2 linked regions of the Ensifer sp. PDNC004 genome follow. The protein of the gene in region 2 binds, or shares a complex with, the protein of the main gene of each other region. Links are inferred from orthologs where the notes say so. Each region holds a gene or a part of one and is shown on either strand. Other genes may lie near its edges.

The links.
Region 1: the proteins of tsaB (region 2) and tsaD are in contact, whole or in part, in a solved structure (PDB 4WQ4), measured with the Escherichia coli proteins. The link is inferred for Ensifer sp. PDNC004 from one-to-one orthologs.

Annotation. Positions count from the first base shown.
Region 1 is NZ_CP070353.1:3,178,208-3,187,842, reverse strand. What follows is about bases 1-2,870. They hold tsaD (tRNA (adenosine(37)-N6)-threonylcarbamoyltransferase complex transferase subunit TsaD), read right to left. Parts: upstream 2,048-2,870; coding sequence 953-2,047; downstream 1-952. Other genes in these bases: hemC (hydroxymethylbilane synthase), read left to right, coding at 2,122-2,870; JVX98_RS23685 (NAD(P)H-dependent glycerol-3-phosphate dehydrogenase), read right to left, coding at 1-926. Also shown: more of hemC, read left to right, coding at 2,871-3,051; JVX98_RS23670 (uroporphyrinogen-III synthase), read left to right, coding at 3,056-3,769; JVX98_RS23665 (mitofilin family membrane protein), read left to right, coding at 3,872-5,155; JVX98_RS23660 (heme biosynthesis protein HemY), read left to right, coding at 5,167-6,801; JVX98_RS23655 (TerB family tellurite resistance protein), read left to right, coding at 6,828-7,310; JVX98_RS23650 (glutamine amidotransferase), read left to right, coding at 7,312-8,043; JVX98_RS23645 (MFS transporter), read right to left, coding at 8,065-9,306; JVX98_RS23640 (YggT family protein), read left to right, coding at 9,542-9,635.
Region 2 is NZ_CP070353.1:2,490,934-2,500,502, forward strand. What follows is about bases 2,382-5,185. They hold tsaB (tRNA (adenosine(37)-N6)-threonylcarbamoyltransferase complex dimerization subunit type 1 TsaB), read right to left. Parts: upstream 4,212-5,185; coding sequence 3,552-4,211; downstream 2,382-3,551. Other genes in these bases: JVX98_RS20340 (1-acyl-sn-glycerol-3-phosphate acyltransferase), read right to left, coding at 2,382-2,892; JVX98_RS20345 (GNAT family N-acetyltransferase), read right to left, coding at 3,048-3,545; JVX98_RS20355 (NifU family protein), read right to left, coding at 4,313-4,879; JVX98_RS20360 (universal stress protein), read right to left, coding at 4,986-5,185. In the rest of the region: JVX98_RS20330 (PhoH family protein), read right to left, coding at 1-601; tRNA (N6-isopentenyl adenosine(37)-C2)-methylthiotransferase MiaB, read right to left, coding at 629-2,029; more of JVX98_RS20340, read right to left, coding at 2,101-2,381; more of JVX98_RS20360, read right to left, coding at 5,186-5,477; trpS (tryptophan--tRNA ligase), read right to left, coding at 5,643-6,707; JVX98_RS20370 (VOC family protein), read right to left, coding at 6,819-7,211; murein biosynthesis integral membrane protein MurJ, read right to left, coding at 7,211-8,806; JVX98_RS20380 ([protein-PII] uridylyltransferase), read right to left, coding at 8,803-9,569. UniProt on the Escherichia coli protein: Required for the formation of a threonylcarbamoyl group on adenosine at position 37 (t(6)A37) in tRNAs that read codons beginning with adenine.

The sequences.
Region 1 (9,635 bases), 690 kb from region 2 along the record:
GCCACCGCTTCGGTGATCGGCATTTCGACGCCAAGATCATGGGCGACGCGGGCGGCGACCGATGCGGCGAATGCGCCTTCGACCAGTTCGCCCTTGCGTCCGCTGGCCCGGCCATCCTTGCCGAGCGCAATGCCGAAACGCAGGTTGCGCGACTGATGGCTGGTCGCCGTCAACACGAGATCGCCAAGGCCGGAGAGACCGCGCACCGTATCGGCCTCGCCGCCCTCCGCAGCAATGAAGCGCGACATCTCGGCAAGACCGCGCGAAATCAGCGCCGCACGAGCGCTATCGCCAAGGCCCGCGCCCTCGACGATGCCACAGGCGATCGCCAGCACGTTTTTGAGCGCGCCGCCGAGCTGCACGCCGATGCGATCCTCCGAGGGGTAGAGTCGGAAGGTCGGGCCCGAGAGCACCTCGGCCAGCATCGTCGCCGTTGCGGCATCGGCCGCTGCGATGACCATCGCGGTCGGCAGGCCCTTGGCGATATCAGCGGCAAAACCGGGACCGGAGAGCACGCCGATCGAACGGCCGGGCAGTTCCTCCGCCAGAACGTCTGTCAGCAAACGGCCAGTCGCCTGCTCCATGCCCTTGGCACAGGTGACGATCGTGGCTGCAGCGTTGATCTGAGGGCCATACTGCCGTGCCGCATCCCGGTGTGCCTGCGACGGCATGACGAAGAGCACGACTTCGGCGTCCGCGAGCACGGAGACATCGGCCGTATGCTTCAGCGCCGCCGGCAGATCGATACCCGGCAGGGCATCCTCATTGCGGCCGGTGTCGCGGCAGGCTTCGGCAATCTCCGGACGACGGGCCAGCAGCGTCACGTTGCTGCCTTCAGCCGAGGCGGCAACCGCGGCGAGCGCGGTGCCGAAGGCGCCAGCGCCGACCACGACGATCTTCGGCCCGTTCTTGGAAATGTCGTTCATGCTCTATCCGTATGCTCTAAATCTTGTCACGCCTTGGCGCCGCGCTTGCCGGAACCGAGCAGCGCCTGCGCCTGGGCGTCGAGCGGCCAGCGCGAGCGCGGCGCGACATCAAGGCCGTCGGCTGCCATGCCTGCCGCCAGCCGTTCGGCACCGGCCCAGGCGATCATCGCAGCGTTGTCAGTGCAGAGAGAAAGCGGCGGCGCGATGAACTCGAAGCCGTTCTTGCCACAGAGTTCCTGCAGTGTCGCCCGCAGCACCTGGTTGGCGGCAACGCCGCCGGCCACCACCAGTGCCGGGTGCGCAACACCGCCATGTTCCGCCTTGAAGCGCTTCAGGCCGCGACCGACGCGATCCTTGAGCGTGCGCGAGATCGCCCGCTGGAAGGAGGCGCAGATATCGGCGATGTCCTGCTCCGTGACCGGCTCCAGCGATTGCGCCGCCTGGCGCACTGCCGTCTTCAATCCCGAGAAGGAGAAGTCGAGCCTGGCATCGCCAACGAGCGGGCGCGGAAAATCGAAACGCTGCGGATCGCCCGCAAGCGCTGCCCGCTCCACCGCCGGACCACCCGGGTAGGGAAGGCCGAGCAGCTTGGCCGTCTTGTCGAAGGCCTCGCCGAGTGCATCGTCGATCGTCGTGCCCCAGCGTTCGTAGTCGCCGACACCTTTGACGAGGATCAGCTGCGTATGGCCGCCGGAGACGAGCAGCATCAGATAGGGGAAGGAGAGCCCATCGGTCAGCCGCGCCGTCAGCGCATGGCCCTCGAGATGGTTGACAGCATAGAGCGGCTTGCCGGTTGCCCGCGCGATTGCCTTGCCGGTCATCAGCCCGACGATCAGGCCGCCGATCAGACCGGGACCACTTGTCGCAGCAATGGCGTCGATATCGGAAAGGGTAACGCCGGCCCTGAGCAGCGCTTCCTCGATCAGCGTATCGAGCGCCTCCACATGAGCGCGCGCCGCGATCTCCGGAACCACGCCGCCATAGGCGCTGTGCTCTTCCAGCTGGCTTAAGACCACGTCGCCGAGGATATGGCCCTTGCCGTCGGAATCGCGCAAAATGACGGAAGCGGCGGTTTCGTCGCAGCTTGTTTCTATGCCGAGGATGCGCAGGGGCGGAGACATCAGGGTTTACTCAAAGATTGCGGTCGCACCGAAAGGTGGGTACACGGAACTCCGGTAACAATGGATAGCCTTTGATGCAAACAAAACCTTTCCGGATCGGCACGCGCGGCAGCCCGCTGGCGCTCGCTCAAGCCCATGAAACGCGCGATCGCCTCGCTGCGGCGCATGGTCTTTCGCCGGAAATGTTCGAGGTCGTCATCCTCTCGACCAAGGGCGACCGGATCATCGACCGCTCGCTCGCCGAGATCGGCGGCAAGGGTCTGTTCACCGAGGAGATCGAGCAGCAATTGCTTTCGGGCGAACTCGATTTCGCCGTGCATTCGTCCAAGGACATGCCGACGAAACTGCCTGACGGGCTCTGTCTTTCCGCCTTCCTGCCGCGTGAGGACATTCGCGATGCCTTCATCGGCCGGACGGCAAAAAAACTGATGGAGTTGCCGCAGGGCGTGACCGTCGGCTCCTCGTCGCTGCGACGCCAGGCGCTGATCCGCCGGCTGCGTCCGGATATCAATGTCATCACCTATCGCGGCCAGGTGGAGACGCGGCTGCGGAAACTCGCAGAGGGCCAGGTCGATGCGACGCTGCTTGCCTATGCAGGCCTCAAGCGGCTCGGCATGACCGACGTTCCGACCGAACTGCTCGACCCCCAGCAATTCCCGCCGGCTCCGGCGCAAGGCGCGATCTGCATCGAGAGCCGCATCGGCGACAGCCGCATCAACGACCTGCTCGCAGCCATCGACGATGCCCGCACCCATGAGGCCGTCGCTTGCGAGCGTGGCTTCCTGGCAACGCTCGACGGCTCCTGCCGCACGCCGATCGCCGGTCTCGCCACCTCGGACGGCAGCCATCTGAGCTTCTCCGGCATGATCCTCACGCCCGACGGCCAGACACATCACCGGGTCACGATCGAGGGCAAGGCCACCGACGCCGAAGCGCTTGGGCAAAAGGCCGGCGAAGAGATCCGCACCAAGGCCGGCCCCGGCTTCTTTGCAAGCTGGACCTGAAGCCATGCGCGTGCTCGTCACCCGGCCGCTTCCGGCCGCCGAGGCGACGGTACGCCGGCTGGAGGCCGCCGGCCACCAGCCGATCCTGCTGCCCTTGATGCAGGCGACCCATCTTGCTGCAGCTGCCGTCACCGCGCTTGAAGTGCCGCATGCGGCGATCGTGCTCACCAGCGCCGAAGCGATCCGGGTACTCGTCTCGTCCGGCGCAGACCTGTCACAACATCTGGCGACCCCGTGCTTCTGCGTCGGCGCTGCGACGGCGCAGGCGGCAGCCGGGCTCGGTTTCACCGATCTGCGCATAGCGGAGGGAACCGGCCAGTCCCTGGCGGAACTGATCGGCGCGACCATCGACACGCTGCCACCGCTTCCCCTGCTCTATCTCGCAGGAACGCCGCGCTCCGAAGGGCTGGAAATGGGCCTGAGGCAAGACGGCATCGAGCACCGGACGGTCGAGTGCTACCGCATGGAGCCGATCGCCCATCCGCGCGCCGCGATCGAAGATCTGCGGCGAAGCAACCGTCCCGACACCGTGCTTTTATACTCGCGGGAGACCGCGCGACAGTTCGTTCGCCTGCTTTCCGAAGCCGGCGTCGATGCCGCTTCCTTTGCGCCGCGCTACCTCTGCCTCAGCCCCGTGGTGGCCGAGGCGCTGCCGGGTAACGTCGTGGCGGAGACTGCCGCAAAGCCCGATGAAGACAGCCTTTTCAGTCTTCTCTAACATCGAATTCATCCAAAAACGGAACGGAGGGGCTTTCCCTCACCGTTCCGGCTGACTAGGTTTGAAGGAAGAGCCGACAGGCACCAACGGTAAGAGGTCACCATGGTATCGGAAAACCCGCCGCGCCGCTCGAAGTCCGAGAAGGAACCGCTGACGATCGACCTCGAAGCGGAGAAAACCGTTGCGGAACCGGCCGGCCCGGAAGCAACCGGCGAGACGCTGGCAGACACTGCGACCGAAAGCGCATCGAACAAGACCGAGACGGATGAACCGGTAACGGACAGCAGCGACAACAGCGCCGCCGGATCCCGCCTGGACGAAGAAATCGAGGAGCAGCGCGCCGATGCTGCCGCCGACGCGGCTGCGGCCGCCTTTGCCGAAGAGCCGCCGCACGTCGTGACGCGTGACCCGGAACCGACGCCACGGCCTAAACCGGTCTCCAATTCTGGAGCGCTCGCCGCCGGCATCGTCGGCGGTCTCGTGACGCTGCTTGGCTTCGGCGGCCTGCAATATGCCGGCATCGTCCCCGGGCTCGGGCCGACCCGCGGCGTCGAGCAGAACATTTCCGGCGAGCTGCAGGCCCTGCGCGACCAGATCGCGGCGCTGCCCACGCCCGCAGCCGTCGTCGACAACACCGCGCTCGAAGGTCGTATCGCCGCGCTCGAGCAGTCCGCCTCCCAGCCGGCCACAAACGGCGCACCCAGCGCCGCGGTCGAGACGCTGAAGGCGGAGGTCGATAATCTCACCAAGGAGCTCGCCGGCCTGAAGACGGCGCTCGCCGACGCGCAGCAGGCAGCAACCGCCGAGAAGGCGGAACTGACGAGCCGCATCGAGACCGCCGAGCAGAAGCTCAACGAGCCGGTCAACGATATCCAGATGGCGAAGGCCGTTGCGGTCACCGCACTGAAGTCGGCGATCGATCGCGGCGGGCCCTTCCTCGCCGAACTCGACGCGCTGCGCAGCATCGCGCCGGACGAACAGGCCGTCGCGGCGCTCGCCCAGGATGCCCAGGTCGGCGTGCCGACCCGCACGGATCTGCGCCGCGAATTCCCGAAAACCGCCGACTCCATGCTCGACGCTCTCAACCAGCCCGATCCCAACGAGGGCATCTTCGACCGGCTGGTGTCCAGCGCCATGTCCGGCATCCGCGTGCGTCCCGTCGGCAGCGTCGAGGGCGAAACGCCCGAAGCCGTCATCGCCCGGATCGAGGACAAGCTGAACAATGGCGATCTCAAGGGCGCCGCTTTGGAATGGGATGGGCTGCCGGACGCGGCCAAGCCTGTGGGCGAGGCCTACAAGGCCAAGCTCGACCAGCGTCTGCGGGTCGAAGCCGCGATCGATGCCGCCGTCGCTGCGACGATGGCTAAACCAGGCACGGAAGGCTGAGGGAACCAGATATGATCCGCATTCTGATTTTCATCCTGATCGTGCTTGGTCTCGGCCTCGGCTTCGCCTGGCTCGCCGACCGGCCGGGTGAACTCTCGGTCGTCTGGCAGGGCCAGCTGATCGAGATGAGCCTGATGCGCGCCGCATCGCTGCTGATCTCGCTGATTGCCGCGGTGCTGATCGTCGTCTGGCTGGTGCGCACCATCTGGCTCTCGCCGCACACGGTCACCCGCTATTTCCGAGCCCGCAAGCGCGACCGCGGCTACCAGGCACTGTCGACCGGCCTGATCGCCGCCGGCGCCGGTGACGCCAATCTTGCCCGCAAGATGACTGCCCGCACCCGTGGCCTGATCAGCGCCGACCAGGAACCGCTGATCCACCTGCTCGAAGCACAGACCGCGCTGATCGAAGGCAAGTACGACGATGCCCGCCGCAAGTTCGAGCTGATGGCCGACGATCCGGAGACGCGCGAACTCGGGCTCCGCGGCCTCTATCTAGAAGCCAAGCGCCTCGGCGCCCATGAGGCCGCCCGGCAATATGCCGAGCGCGCTGCCGAAAAGTCGCCGCACCTGCCCTGGGCAGCACTTGCGACCCTCGACAGCCAGAGCCAGGCCGGACAGTGGGACGATGCGCTGCGCCTGCTCGACCAGAGCCGTGTCGCCCATGTGCTCGACCGCAAGGAAGCCGACCGCAAGAAGGCAGTGCTCTTGACCGCCCGGGCCATCAGCAAGCTCGACGGCGACATGAAGGCGGCGCGCGACGACGCGCTTGCCGCGCTGAAGCTCGACGAACATCTGGTGCCGGCGGCGCTGACGGCCGCCAAGGCGCTGTTTCGCGAGGACAACCTGCGCAAGGGCACCGCGATCCTCGAAAAGAACTGGAAGCACGAGCCGCATCCGGACGTGGCACGGCTCTACGTGCGCGCCCGCGGCGGCGACACTGCCGTCGACCGGTTGAAACGGGCACGCAAGCTCGAAGCCTTGAAGCCCAACAATGCCGTGGCGATGGCCGCCGTCGCCGAGGCAGCACTCGAAGCGCGCGAGCTGCTTCTGGCCCGCACCAAGGCGGAAGCCGCCGCCCGGCTCGACCCGACCGAGAGCATCTTCCTGTTGCTTGCCGACATCGAAGAGGCCGACACCGGCGACGAGGGGCGCATCCGTCACTGGATGGCGCAGGCGCTGAAGAGCCCGCGCGATCCCGCCTGGACCGCCGATGGCGTGACCTCGCCGACCTGGCTGCCCGTCTCGCCGGTCAGTGGCCGTCTCGACGCCTTCGAATGGAAGGCGCCACCGCATACGCTTTCGGCCACGGTCGACCACGACCAGTCGAACGCCGACGAGGCGATCCGCAGCCTGCCCGCCGTGGTGGAGGCGCATGTGCACGAGCCCGCACCCGCAGCCCGGCGCAGCGAGGCACCCGTGATCCTGGAGGCCGAGCGCGAGGAGCCGCGTCCGATCAAGGTCGCCGAGCGCAAGGCGCCGGAGCCGATCGCCGACAAGCCTCCGGTCAAGGCGGAAAAGGAAGAGGCTGCGAATGGCGAGCACAGGCCCGATCCCTTCTTCGGCCGCCCGCCGGATGACCCCGGCGTGCGCGATCCGGCCGCTGGCGAGAAGGCTCCGGAAAAGACGACTTTCCGATTGTTCTGAGTTCTCAAGGGGCTGTGGCAAAATACATGTTTGAACGCTTACGGACGTTTCTCGATGGCCTGACCGGCCCGGCGAAGCGCATAGAGCATGGCGATCCGCGCGTGGCGGTCATCGCTCTCTGTTTCCAGGTGATGGAGGCCGACGGCCGGATCCTCGCGTCCGAACGGCGCAAGATGCGCAAGGTCATCAAGGAGCACTACAAGCTCGACGATGCCTCGCTCTCCGCCTTGATCGAAGCCGGCGAGACTGCCGAGAGCGAGGCGATCGACTTCTATCAATTTACCGCCGAGCTCAAGCGCCACCTCTCCGAGGAGCAGCGCGTCGAACTCGTCGGCATGCTCTGGGACGTCGTCTATGCCGATGGCGAGCGCAGCGAGATGGAAGATCACGTGATCTGGCGTATTGCCGATCTGCTCGGGGTCTCCGGTCGCGACCGGGTGCTGCAGCGCCAGGAGGCGGCAGCCAGAAGCGACACGGTCGAGAAAGCCGAGTCACAACAGGATAACTGAAATGCCGATGCCCGACGACAGCGCGCGAAAACCCGTCCTGATCATCCTGCATCAGGAGCGATCGAGCGCCGGCCGCGTCGGCCAGATACTCGAACAAAAGGGTTTCGGGCTCGACATCCGTCGCCCGGCGCTTGGTGACGACCTGCCGGAAACGCTGGAACGGCACAGCGGCACGATCGTGTTCGGCGGTCCGATGAGCGCCAACGACGAGGAAGAGTTCGTCCGCCGCGAGATCGACTGGCTTTCCGTGCCGCTCAAGGAAAACAAGCCTTATCTCGGCATCTGCCTCGGCGCGCAGATGCTGGCGCGCAACCTCGGCGGCTCGGTGGCGCCGCATCACGAGGGCATGACCGAAATCGGCTGGTATCCGCTGGTTGCGACCGAAGCCGGCAAGGCGCTGATGGACTGGCCGGCCATGGTCTACCATTTCCATCGCGAGGGCTTCGACCTGCCCTCCGGCGCCGAACTGCTCGCAACCGGCGACACCTATCCCAACCAGGCCTTCCGCTATGGCGACAATGCCTGGGGCATCCAGTTCCACGGCGAGCTTACCCGCGCCATGATGCACCGCTGGGTCGTGCACGGCGCGCACCGCTTCGAGATGCCCGGCGCCCAGGTGGGCAAGGCCCATCTCGACGGCCGCATGCAGCACGACGGGCCGCTGCGCACCTGGATGGAAAACTTCCTGGAACTGATTTTCATGCGCAATGAACGAAAGGCGGAAAGCGCGTAACGCGCCCTCTGTCCCCACCGTCTACTTGTGGTGATCAGGCACGTCGAGCGTGTCGATCTTGCGCAACTGCGGAAAGCCGAGCGCCCAGAGCCCTGAGACGAGCAGCGTGCCCATGCCGCCGAAGACGACGGCAAAGACCCCGCCGAAACCCGACGCCATCATGCCGGCGCGGAATTCTCCAAGCTCGTTCGACGCGCCGATGAAGACCATGTTGACGGCGTTGACCCGGCCGCGCAGCTCGTCCGGCGTCCAGAGCGTGATCAGCGTCTCGCGCACATAGACCGAGACCATGTCGGCAGCGCCCATCACGACAAGCGCTCCGATCGAGATCCAGGGCGTTGCCGAAAGACCGAAGACGACCGTGCCGAGACCGAACAGCGCTACCCCTAAGAACATGTAAAAGCCGGCGCGGTGTCGGATCGGATGGGCGGCAAGCCAGACGGCCATGGCGACGGCGCCGATACCAGGGGCAGCACGCAGGAGACCGAGCCCCCAGGGGCCGAGGTCGAGGATATCGCGGGCAAAGACCGGCATCAGCGCCACAGCGCCGCCGAGCAGCACCGCAAAGAGGTCGAGCGATATGGCGCCGAGCACCACCTTCTCCGCCTTGATGTAGCGAAAGCCTGCCGTGATCGTCTGCCAGCTTTGCGCCGAGGGCGCGGTGCGCGTTGCCGGCTTCGGAATGGCAAAGACCATGAATGCGGAGGCGAGGAAGAAGCAGAAGCCGATGGCATAGGGAAAGACCGCGCCGAGCGCATAGATCAGGCCGCCCGCGACCGGACCGACGATCATCGCGGTCTGCCAGGAGGTGGAGTTCCAGGCGATCGCATTGGGTAGGTCCTCGGGCGGCACGAGATTGGGCGCCAGCGATTGCGACGCCGGCGCGAGGAACGCGCGCTCGATGCCGAAGACCACGAGAACCGCATAGACCGGCCAGGGCGAAAACAGCCCGGTGACCGTGAGCGCGAGCAGCGCCGCCGCGCAAAGCGTGCTGACGACCATGCAGACACCCATGATCATGCGCCGGTTGTAGCGGTCCGCCACGGATCCGGTGACGAGGATCAACACCAGCGACGGCAAAAACTGGAAGAGACCGATCAGGCCGAGATCGAAAGGATCGCGCGTCAGATCATAGATCTGCCAGCCGACGGCGACCGAGATGATCTGGATCGCGAAGTAAGCGAGGAAGCGGGAAAAGAAATAGCGGCGATAGCCGACATGCCGAAAGGCGGCAAAACGATGCGAGGCATGAACGGCGGACATGGGGAGGCGCTCCTAAAGCACGTCGCGCGAGAGTGTGTAGCGGCTTTGCGAGAACGACATGCGACAACTCAGAACCTAAAGCGCAAGCGGCGGGTCCGAAAGATCACACCGCGCTTTACTGACACCGACTGTCGAACGGCCTCATGTTAAACATGATCGCGCCCGATAAACCGGCGTACTTGCTCGTTTAGGTCTCAATGTCTACATGTCTGTCAATAACGATTTGGAGACCGGCATGCTTGCTGTCATCGGCACTTTGAACTTCATCATCAACATCGCGTGGTTTCTGGTCATCGCGTCGGCCATCTTTTCCTGGCTCTACGCGTTCA
Region 2 (9,569 bases):
GCAGGAAGCCCAGGCGCTCGCCCGCCTCGACGGCAGGGCGCGACAGCACGATGCGGTCGACGGCGCCGCGCTCAAGCAGCTGTGCGGCATGGGCAACGGCAAGATAGGTCTTGCCGGTACCGGCGGGGCCTACGCCGAAGACGAGCTCGGACCGCTCGAGCGCACGGATATAGGCATCCTGCGTCGGCGTGCGCGCGGCGATCGTCTTCTTGCGCGTCGAAATCTGCGCCATTGTCAATTTGGCTTTACGCTCCATGGTCGGCAATTGTAGCTGATCGTCGGCGGCAACCGCCATACGGATCGCACCTTCGACATCAGACGTATCGATCGACGCGCCGCTCTGCAACCGCCCGTAGAGATAATCGAGAGCACGGCGGGCCTGGTTGGTGGCGACGACGTCACCCGAGATCGCGACGGAATTGCCGCGCGGCCGGGCGTCGATGCGCAGGCGCTCTTCGAGAAGTTTCAAGTTCTGATCGAACTGGCCGAAGAGCTCGCTGGCGAACCGATTGTTCTCGAAGGTCAGCACGAAGTGATTGGCGTCTGTCGCAGTGGTTTTCGACTGGCGCGTGGATGAAGAGATCAATTCGTGTCCGTTCAAGCGGTTCAGGCTCCTTGTTTTCGGTCCTTACCCGATCATCTCCGCAAACAGGCTGTTCGGCCCGGCCTTGATGATTCGCACCTTGATAATGTCACCGATTTGCGATGCTTTTGCATCAACATTCACCGGCTGCAGCCACGGCGAACGCCCGACGAGCTGGCCGGGCATGCGCCCTTCCTTCTCCAAAAGCAGGTCGATTTCGCGGCCGACGCAGGACTCGGCAAAGGCGCGCTGCTGAGAAAACAGCAAAGCCTGCAATTTTTCCAAGCGCTTGGCTTTCACGTCCTCGGGAACCTGGTCGCCGAGTTCGGCGCCCGGCGTGCCGGGACGGGTCGAATATTTGAACGAAAATGCCTGTGCATAACCCACGGCCTCGACGAGGCGCATGGTGTCTTCGAAGTCCTCGTCGGTCTCGCCGGGGAAGCCGACGATGAAATCGCCCGACAGGGCGAGGTCCGGCTGGACGGCGCGGATGCGCGCGATCAGCGCCAGATATTCCGCCGCCGTATGCCTGCGGTTCATCGCCTTCAGGATGCGGTCGGAGCCCGACTGCACCGGCAGGTGCAGGTAGGGCATCAGCTTTTCCATCGAGCGATGCGCCTCGATCAGGCTGTCATCCATGTCGCGCGGATGGCTGGTAGTATAACGTAGCCGGGCAAGGCCCTCGATCTCGCCAAGGCGTAAAAGCAGGTCGCCAAGGCCCCATTCGCGGCCATCGGGCCCGACGCCATGCCAGGCGTTGACGTTCTGGCCGAGCAGGGTGATCTCGCGCACGCCGCCCTCGACCAGCTTCTCCGCCTCCGAGACGATCTGGGCGACGGGGCGGGAAACCTCGGAGCCGCGCGTATAGGGCACGACACAGAAGGTGCAGAACTTGTCGCAGCCTTCCTGAACCGTGAGGAAGGCGGTGACGCCGCGCAGGCGGGTCTTTGCCTTGTCGGGTGCCGGCAGGTGCTCGAACTTGTCTTCGACGGCATAGTCCGTCTGCACGACGCGCTCGCCGCTGCGGGCGCGCTTCAGCGCCTCGGGCAGGCGGTGATAGGTGGTCGGGCCGATCACGAGATCGACGGCGGGCGCGCGCCGCAGGATCTCGTTGCCTTCGGCCTGCGCGACGCAACCGGCAACGCCGATCACCATCTCGCGGCCTTCCTTGGCCCTTTCCTTCTTCAGGTCGCGCAGGCGGCCGAGTTCGGAATAGACCTTCTCAGCCGCCTTCTCGCGGATGTGACAGGTGTTGAGCAGCACGAAGTCTGCGTCTTCCAGCACGTCGGTCGAGACATAGCCGTCGCGCGACAGGGCGTCCGTCATGCGGTCGGAATCGTAGACGTTCATCTGGCAGCCGTAGGTCTTGACGAAGACCTTGCGGGCCGGGGCGCGCTCGTCGCCCGTGGCGGGCGTCGTCGACAGAAGGGCAGTTTCCTGGGTCATGCCGGGTTCTTTAGTGCAAAGTGGTCGGAAGTTGAAGTATTTTCGGCGCAGCCGCCCTTGCCCGGGACGTCTCAGGCCCGCCCGCGCAGACGATCCGACAGCATGCTGCGGATGCGTTGCTCGACCGTACGGCTCACTTCCTTGCGATTGGTGTGGCGGTCGTAGTCGATCGCCTCACCGAAATCGACATCGACCTCGATCGCGCCCTCGCGCAGGATGCCGAGCAGATGCGGCACCAGTTCGGTATCGCCCGGCCAGGCGGCGATCGGCCGGTTGAAGCGGCCCATCGGCATGCCGTGGATGCCGGTATAGGAGATCGCGACCGGCTGCACATGCACGAGACCGGTCGGCGAATGCGGCACGGCGGAAGCGGCCGCTCCGAAAAGCGAGGTCTTGATCTCCAGAAGACGGTTGCCGTCCGAAGTCGTCCCCTCGGGAAACAGCACGACGATTTCGCCGGCGGCCATGCGCTCGCCGATTTCGCTCACCTGCTTGCCGGTCGAGCGCTTCTGTTCCCGCTCGACGAAAATCGACGCCTGCAGCCGGGCAAGCACGCCGAAGACCGGCCAACCCTTCACCTCGGACTTGGCGACGAAGACGACGTCGGCAACCGAGGAAAGCACCAGAATGTCTTTCCAGGAGGCATGGTTGGCGCAGATCAAAAGCGGCCGGCGGCGATCCGCCATTCCGTGGACGCGCACCTTGATGCCGAGAAGGTAACAGGCGAGCCGGTGCCAATATCGCGGCAGACGGCGCCGGGGTTTCAGCTCAAGCCAGAGGCAGACGACCTGGATCGGCATCAGCACGAGCGAAACCAGCGCCAGAAGCGCTGCGAAGATCGCGATCCGTAGCCAATTGACCATCCGGGAAGAGTTTTCCTGCGCGAGACCTTGAGAATCGCGATGATCTTCAGCCGAACCGCGGCGCGATCATCGTGACCTGTTCCAAATTGGGTAAAGCCGGATGCGGGCGAAAGACCGCCTTGGCCTTCCTCATCCTGCTCCTGTCCGTGTCGGGACTAGCGAAGATCGAGCCGCATGACAAGCGCGGCGGTCCGCTGGCCGGCCTTGTCCTGGTAATAGGCGCGGCGTTCGCCGACCTTGTTGAAGCCAAGCTTACGGTAAAGCCCGATTGCCGGCTCATTGGTCTCGTCCACTTCGAGGAACAGGGCCTCTGAGCCCTTGACCAGCGCTTCGCGCATCGCCGCCTGCATCAACCGCCAGCCGAGACCGGAGCGGGCATAACGCGGCTCGACGCCGATCGTCAGGATTTCCGCCTCGCCGGCAACCGCACGCGACAGGACAAACCCACCGAAGGCCGGGCGGAAGCTGCCATTGGTCTGCCGGGCGACAAAGCCGAACACCGTTTCCTGCACCAAAAGCGCATGGATTTCGCCATCGCTCCACGGGGACGCGAAACGCTGACGGTGCAGCGCCGCCGCGGCGATCAGGTCCGCTTCCTCCAGGGGGAAGATGTCGAACTCGGTACGGCGGGTGAAGTAGTCGGTAAAGCTCATCTCGGTCTATGCTCGGGCAATCGCGAAGCCCGCCTGCGGCTTTGCGTCGGGGCCTCTGAGATATAGCGGACGCGGCTTGGCCGAGGCTGGATCGGCAGCGGCGCCAAGGGCGGCAACCGCGGCAACGTCGATGAGTTCTGAAGGTTTGGACGGCAGATCGTCAGCAACGAGATGCGCGCCGGAGCCGCCAATGACGCCGTCGAAATCGGCGAAGCGTTCGCGGGCACTTTCGACGGAGAGGGCTTCGGGCTCGCCTGTGGCACCGCCGGTCGCATCGAAAGCCTGGAGATAGACCTCGTCCCGCTTGGCGTCGATGGCAACGAGGACGGGCTTTCCGGCAGCCGTGCGGCGCAGTCCCTCGGCGACGACGGCAAGCGTCGAGACGCCGACGGCGGGTTTGCCGAGCGCCAGAGCCAGGCCACGAGCGGCCGCGACGCCAACGCGAATGCCGGTGAAGGATCCCGGGCCGACGGTGACGGCGATACGGTCGATAGCGTCAAGCGACCGGCCGGACGCAGCCAGCGCCTCGTCGACGAATTCCATCAGCCGTTCGGCATGTCCCTTGCCGAGATCGGCCCCGGAACGCCCGAGCACGGCTTCCGTTTCGCTGTCATAGACGGCAACGGAGCAACCGGAACCGGACGTGTCGAGCGCAAGTACAATCATTTCAACGCAGGATCTTTCAGACGCCACAAGCCGCAAAGCCGATCGGGCTTTGCGGCAAAATCGATACGCGAAACCGGCGCGCCGGACAGGCGCGCGCTATTTTACACGGCCTCGACGGCCTCCACCTCGGGAACGAAGTGGCGCAGCAGGTTCTGCACGCCATGCTTCAGCGTCGCGGTGGACGACGGGCAACCGGAGCAGGCGCCCTTCATGTTGAGGAACACAGTCCCGTCCTTGAAGCCACGGAACGTGATGTCGCCGCCATCCTGGGCGACGGCCGGACGCACGCGGGTTTCCAGGAGTTCCTTGATCGTGGCGACGATCGTCTCGTCACCCTCGTCGAAGAACTCGTCTTCCTCGTCGGACTGCTCGGCGCGGCCGCTGCCAGCCATGATCGCCTGGCCCGACATGAAGTGCTCCATGATCGAACCGAGGATCGCCGGCTTCAGGTGCTGCCATTCCTGGCCTTCCTTGGTGACGGTGATGAAATCGTAGCCGAAATAGACGCCGGTGACGCCGGGGATCGAAAACAGCCGTGCCGCAAGCGGCGAGCCGGCGCGTGCTTCTTCCTCGTCGCGGAATTCGGCCGTGCCGTTTTCCAGGACGACCTTGCCCGGCAAAAACTTCAGCGTCGCCGGGTTCGGCGTGGCTTCGGTCTGAATGAACATGTCTGTCTCCGTTTCGCCGGGAGCGGCATCCGCCCAGCTTTTTAGAATAATTCAAAAGAATATAGGAGCATGGCTCTCGGCTCGCAAGAGCGCATAGCGACGCAGGTCAGCTGAGCGCGTCGATCTCCTCGTCCGTCAGGGCATCGGGGATGACCGTCACGGGGATCGGAAAGGCCGCGGCCTTGCCCGCAATGGACGACACCAGCGGACCGGGGCCTTCCTTCGCCGAACCGGCTGCCAGGACCAGAATGGCGATATCGCGATCCTCTTCGATCGCCGCGTGGATCTGATCGGTCGCCGCGCCCTCGCGGATGACGACTTCCGGCTCGATACCGATGCGCTCGCGCACCGACTGGGACACCTTGGCGAGCGTCGCCTCGGCCTCCTCGCGTGCTTCCGCACGCATGATTTCCTCAACCCCCAGCCATTGCTGGAAGTCGCCGTCGGCGATCACATAGAGCAGGACGAGGCCACCATTGGAATTTTTGGCGCGCATGCCCGCATAGTGCACGGCGCGCCCGCATTCCGGGGTATCGTCAATCACCGCCATGAATTTGCGGCGATGTCCTTCAAGTCGAGAGAGTCGGGTCGAGACCATAGGGTGAACAATACATCCCGCGCGAGCCGCCGCAAGGTCTGATTTTTGCGTTTCAGACGAGGACACGGAAAAGTGCCCGAGGCTTCCGGTCGAGGTTCACTTCGGCTGGTGAAAGCCGACCATCAAAATGAAATTGGGTCCGGGAGTTCCCCGGACCCAGTCAATTTACTGCAGGAAGCCGATGATTTCGCGCACTTCGCGCATCGTCTTTTCCGCCCGCGCCCGCGCCCGCTCGCCGCCATCCCTGAGGATCGCGTCGATATGGGCGGTGTCGCCCATCAGCCGGCGCATCTCAGCCGTGATCGGCGAGAGAACCTCGACCGCAAGGTCGACCAGCGCCGGCTTGAAGACCGAGAACTGCTGTCCACCGAACTCGGCGAGCACCTGCTCCTTGGTCTTGTCAGACAGCGCCGCGTAGATGCCGACGAGGTTTTCGGCTTCCGGACGGCCCTTCAGGCCGTCCACTTCGCTCGGAAGCGCGTCCGGATCGGTCTTGGCCTTGCGGATCTTCTTCGAGATCGTCTCCGCATCGTCCATCAGGTTGACGCGCGAGAGATCGGACGGGTCCGACTTCGACATCTTCTTGGTGCCGTCACGCAGCGACATGACGCGCGGCGTCGCGCCACCGATCAGCGGCTCCACCGGCGGGAAGTAGGCATGGATCGGCTCCTCACCGACGACCATGTCGACACCGCAACCGGCGCTGCGGATATGCTCCATGAAGTCGATGTTGAACTTCTGGGCGATGTCGCGCGTCAGCTCCAGGTGCTGCTTCTGGTCGTCACCGACAGGAACATGGGTGGCGCGATAGACGAGGATGTCGGCCGCCATCAGGCTCGGATAGGCGAGCAGACCGAGCGAGGCGTTCTCGCGGTCCTTGCCGGCCTTGTCCTTGAACTGCGTCATGCGGTTCATCCAGCCGATGCGGGCGACGCAGTTGAAGATCCAGGCGAGTTCCGCATGCTGCGGCACGGCCGACTGGTTGAAAACGATGTGCTCCTTCGGGTCGATGCCCGAAGCGATGAAGGCGGCGGCGATCGAGCGGATCTGCCCCTTCAGGTCCTCATGCACGAGCTGCGCGGTGATCGAGTGCAGGTCGACGACGCAGTAGATGCAATCGTTGTTTTCCTGCAGCGCCACGAACTTGCGGATCGCGCCGAGATAATTGCCGAGATGGAGATTGCCCGTCGGCTGAACGCCGGAAAATACGAGCGGCTTGAATTCGTTCATGTCGTCCTCAATAGGCTGGTGGAGGGCCCCAGGGCCGGCTGGCCCATGTTGCTAACGGCATGGCTTATGCACGCAGGATGCAAGGCAATCAAGGGGCCCGGCGAGGCACCCTCATGCCGCCGGCTGCAGCAGATCCCAATGGTTGCCGAACGGGTCGCTGAAGACCGCCACAGTGCCATAGGGCTCGTGGCGCGGCGCTTCGAGAAAGACGACGCCTGCGGCCAGCATCGCCGCATGGTCGCGGGAAAAATCGTCGGTGAACAGGAAGAAGCCGACCCGGCCGCCGGTCTGGTTGCCGATCGCCGCCTGCTGGCGCTCGCCGTCCGCCTTGGCGAGCAGCAAAGCCGTCTCGACCGCACCCTTGGGACGAACGACGACCCAGCGTTTGGTCGCATCGAGGACGGTGTCTTCGACGAGATCGAAACCGAGCTTACCGCAATAGAAGGCGATGCCGGCATCGTAATCCGGCACGACCAGGGCAATGCGTGCAATGGTCTGGCGCATCAGTCGCTCGCCTCAGGTGCTGCGGCGGGCGCTTTCGCCCCGCGCTTGATGTTGCGGCGGATCATCCCGAGGCTCGCGCCACCGAGCCCGAAGGCAAGCGCAAAGTAGATCACCATGGCGACCGCGACGAGACCCGTCAGCGTCGTTGCCCGCGTGAAGAGCGAGGCTGCCGAGGACAGCTCGAAGGCGAACCAGTCGACAGCATAATACAGCGCCGCCGCCATGCCCGCCGCGGCGAGGACGAGACGCGGGATACGGGTCAGAAGCGGGATGTCCCTGCCCCAATGGCCGCGCCAGACAAGCGTTGCGAACAGCAGCACGGCATTGACCCAGCCGGCAACGATCTCGGCGGTGGCGATGCCGCTGGCGCCAAGCCGTGGGAACAGGGTGAGCGCCAGGGACACGTTCACGACGACGGAAATCGCAGCGAAAATCATCGGCGTGCGCGTATCTTCACGCGCGAAGAAGCCGGGAATGAAGGCTTTGATCAGCACGAAAGCCGGCAGGCCGAGACCGTAGATCGCCAGAATATGACCGACGATGACGGTCGAATCGGCCGAGAACTTGCCGCGCTCGAACAGCAACCGGACGATCGGCTCGGACATGACGAGCAAGGCGGCCGCGGCTGGCAGTGTCAGGAACAGCGTGAACTCGACCGAGCGGTTCTGCAGGTTCGAGGCCTCGTTGACGTTGCCCGAACGCAGCGCCCGGGCAAGTTCCGGCAGAAGCACGGTTGCGACGGCAATGCCGACGACACCGAGCGGAAGCTGATAGATGCGGTCGGCATAGACGAGCGATGACACCGCACCTTCCTGCGCCGAGGCGATGTTGGTGTTGATCAGGAGGTTGATCTGGGTGATGCCGCCGGTGATCGCCGCCGGAAGCGCCAGCACCAAAAGACGCCGGACATTGGCGGTCATCTTCGGGCGGCGAAGGCCGATCTTGATACCGGCGTCGCGCACGGCGATCCAGACGATCGCAAGCTGAACGAGACCGGCGGCCATGACGCCCCAGGAAAGTCCGTAGCCGACCGCGATCGGATCCTGACCCGCATACCAGGCATAGCCGAGCACACCGATGAGGATGAAATTGAGGAAGACCGGTGCGATCGCCGCTGCGAAATAGCGGTGTAGCGAATTCAGCATGCCCGCCATCATCGCCGCCAGCGACATGCAGGCGAGATAGGGGAACATGATCGCCGCAAAGACGATGGTGCTGCCTAGCTTTTCCGGGTCGTCGGCAAAGCCGGGCGCAATCAGGTTGCTGACGATGAAGGGCATCGTCAATTCCATCGCGATCGTCAGGAACAGGAGCACGGTGAAGAGGACGCCGAAGACCTCCTCGGAGAAGCGCCGGGCGCCGTCCATGCCGTTCGCCTCGATCTCCCGGGCAAAGAGCGGCACGAAGGCGGAATTGAAGGCGCCTTCGGCAAAGAGGCGCCGGAAGGTGTTGGGCAGGCGGAAGGCGGTGTTGAAGGCGTCGGCAACGGGGCCGGTGCCAAGCGCTGCCGCCATGAAGGTTTCGCGGATGAAGCCGAACAGGCGGCTTCCGAGCGTCGCGCCGCCGACGGTTGCAAATTTCTTGACCAGACTCATGTTTCGGCTTTTGTCGTTCTGTGAGCGGAGGAAACGCCCGGGGGCGGCGCGATGATGCCCGAGGGCATGCGGTCGCGCGCTTCGTCCCCCTCCCCGGCCATGACGGCCTTGAGGCGTGCGGCAATGTTCATCTGTCGGTTTTCACTCGTCACCTTCTGGCCGACAAGGTCGGTGACGTAGAAGGTGTCGATCACCTTCTCGCCGAAGGTGGTGATGTGCGCCGAGGCGATGTCGAGCGAAAGATCGGACAGCACCGCGGTGATCTCGGACAGGAGGCCCGGACGGTCGAGGCCTTCGACCTCGATCACCGTGAACTTGTTCGACAGCGTGTTGCTGATCGTCACTTCCGGCGTGACGGTAAACGCCTTGGTGCGCTTCTTAACCTTGGTGCGGCTGGCAATCACCTCCGGCAGGCGCTTGCGGCCCGAAAGCACGTCCTCGATCAGCTTGCCGATGCTGGCAGCCCGGCGCATCTCGTCCTCGTCGACGGCGAACTCGCGGTTGACGAGGATGGTGTCGAGCGCGCGTCCGTCCGAGGTCGTGAAGATCTGCGCGTCGACGATGTTGGCGCCGGCGGCCGCACAGGCCCCGGCAATGACAGTCAGAAGCCGCGGATGGTCCGGCGAAAGCACGGTGATTTCGGTGATCGCGTGGAACTGGTGGGTGCGCACCATGGTCGCGAGAGCCTTGCCGGCGGCATCCGCCTCGCGGATGAAGCGCGCATGCCGGATCTGGTCTTCCAGCGCCACCGTCAGGAGATAGG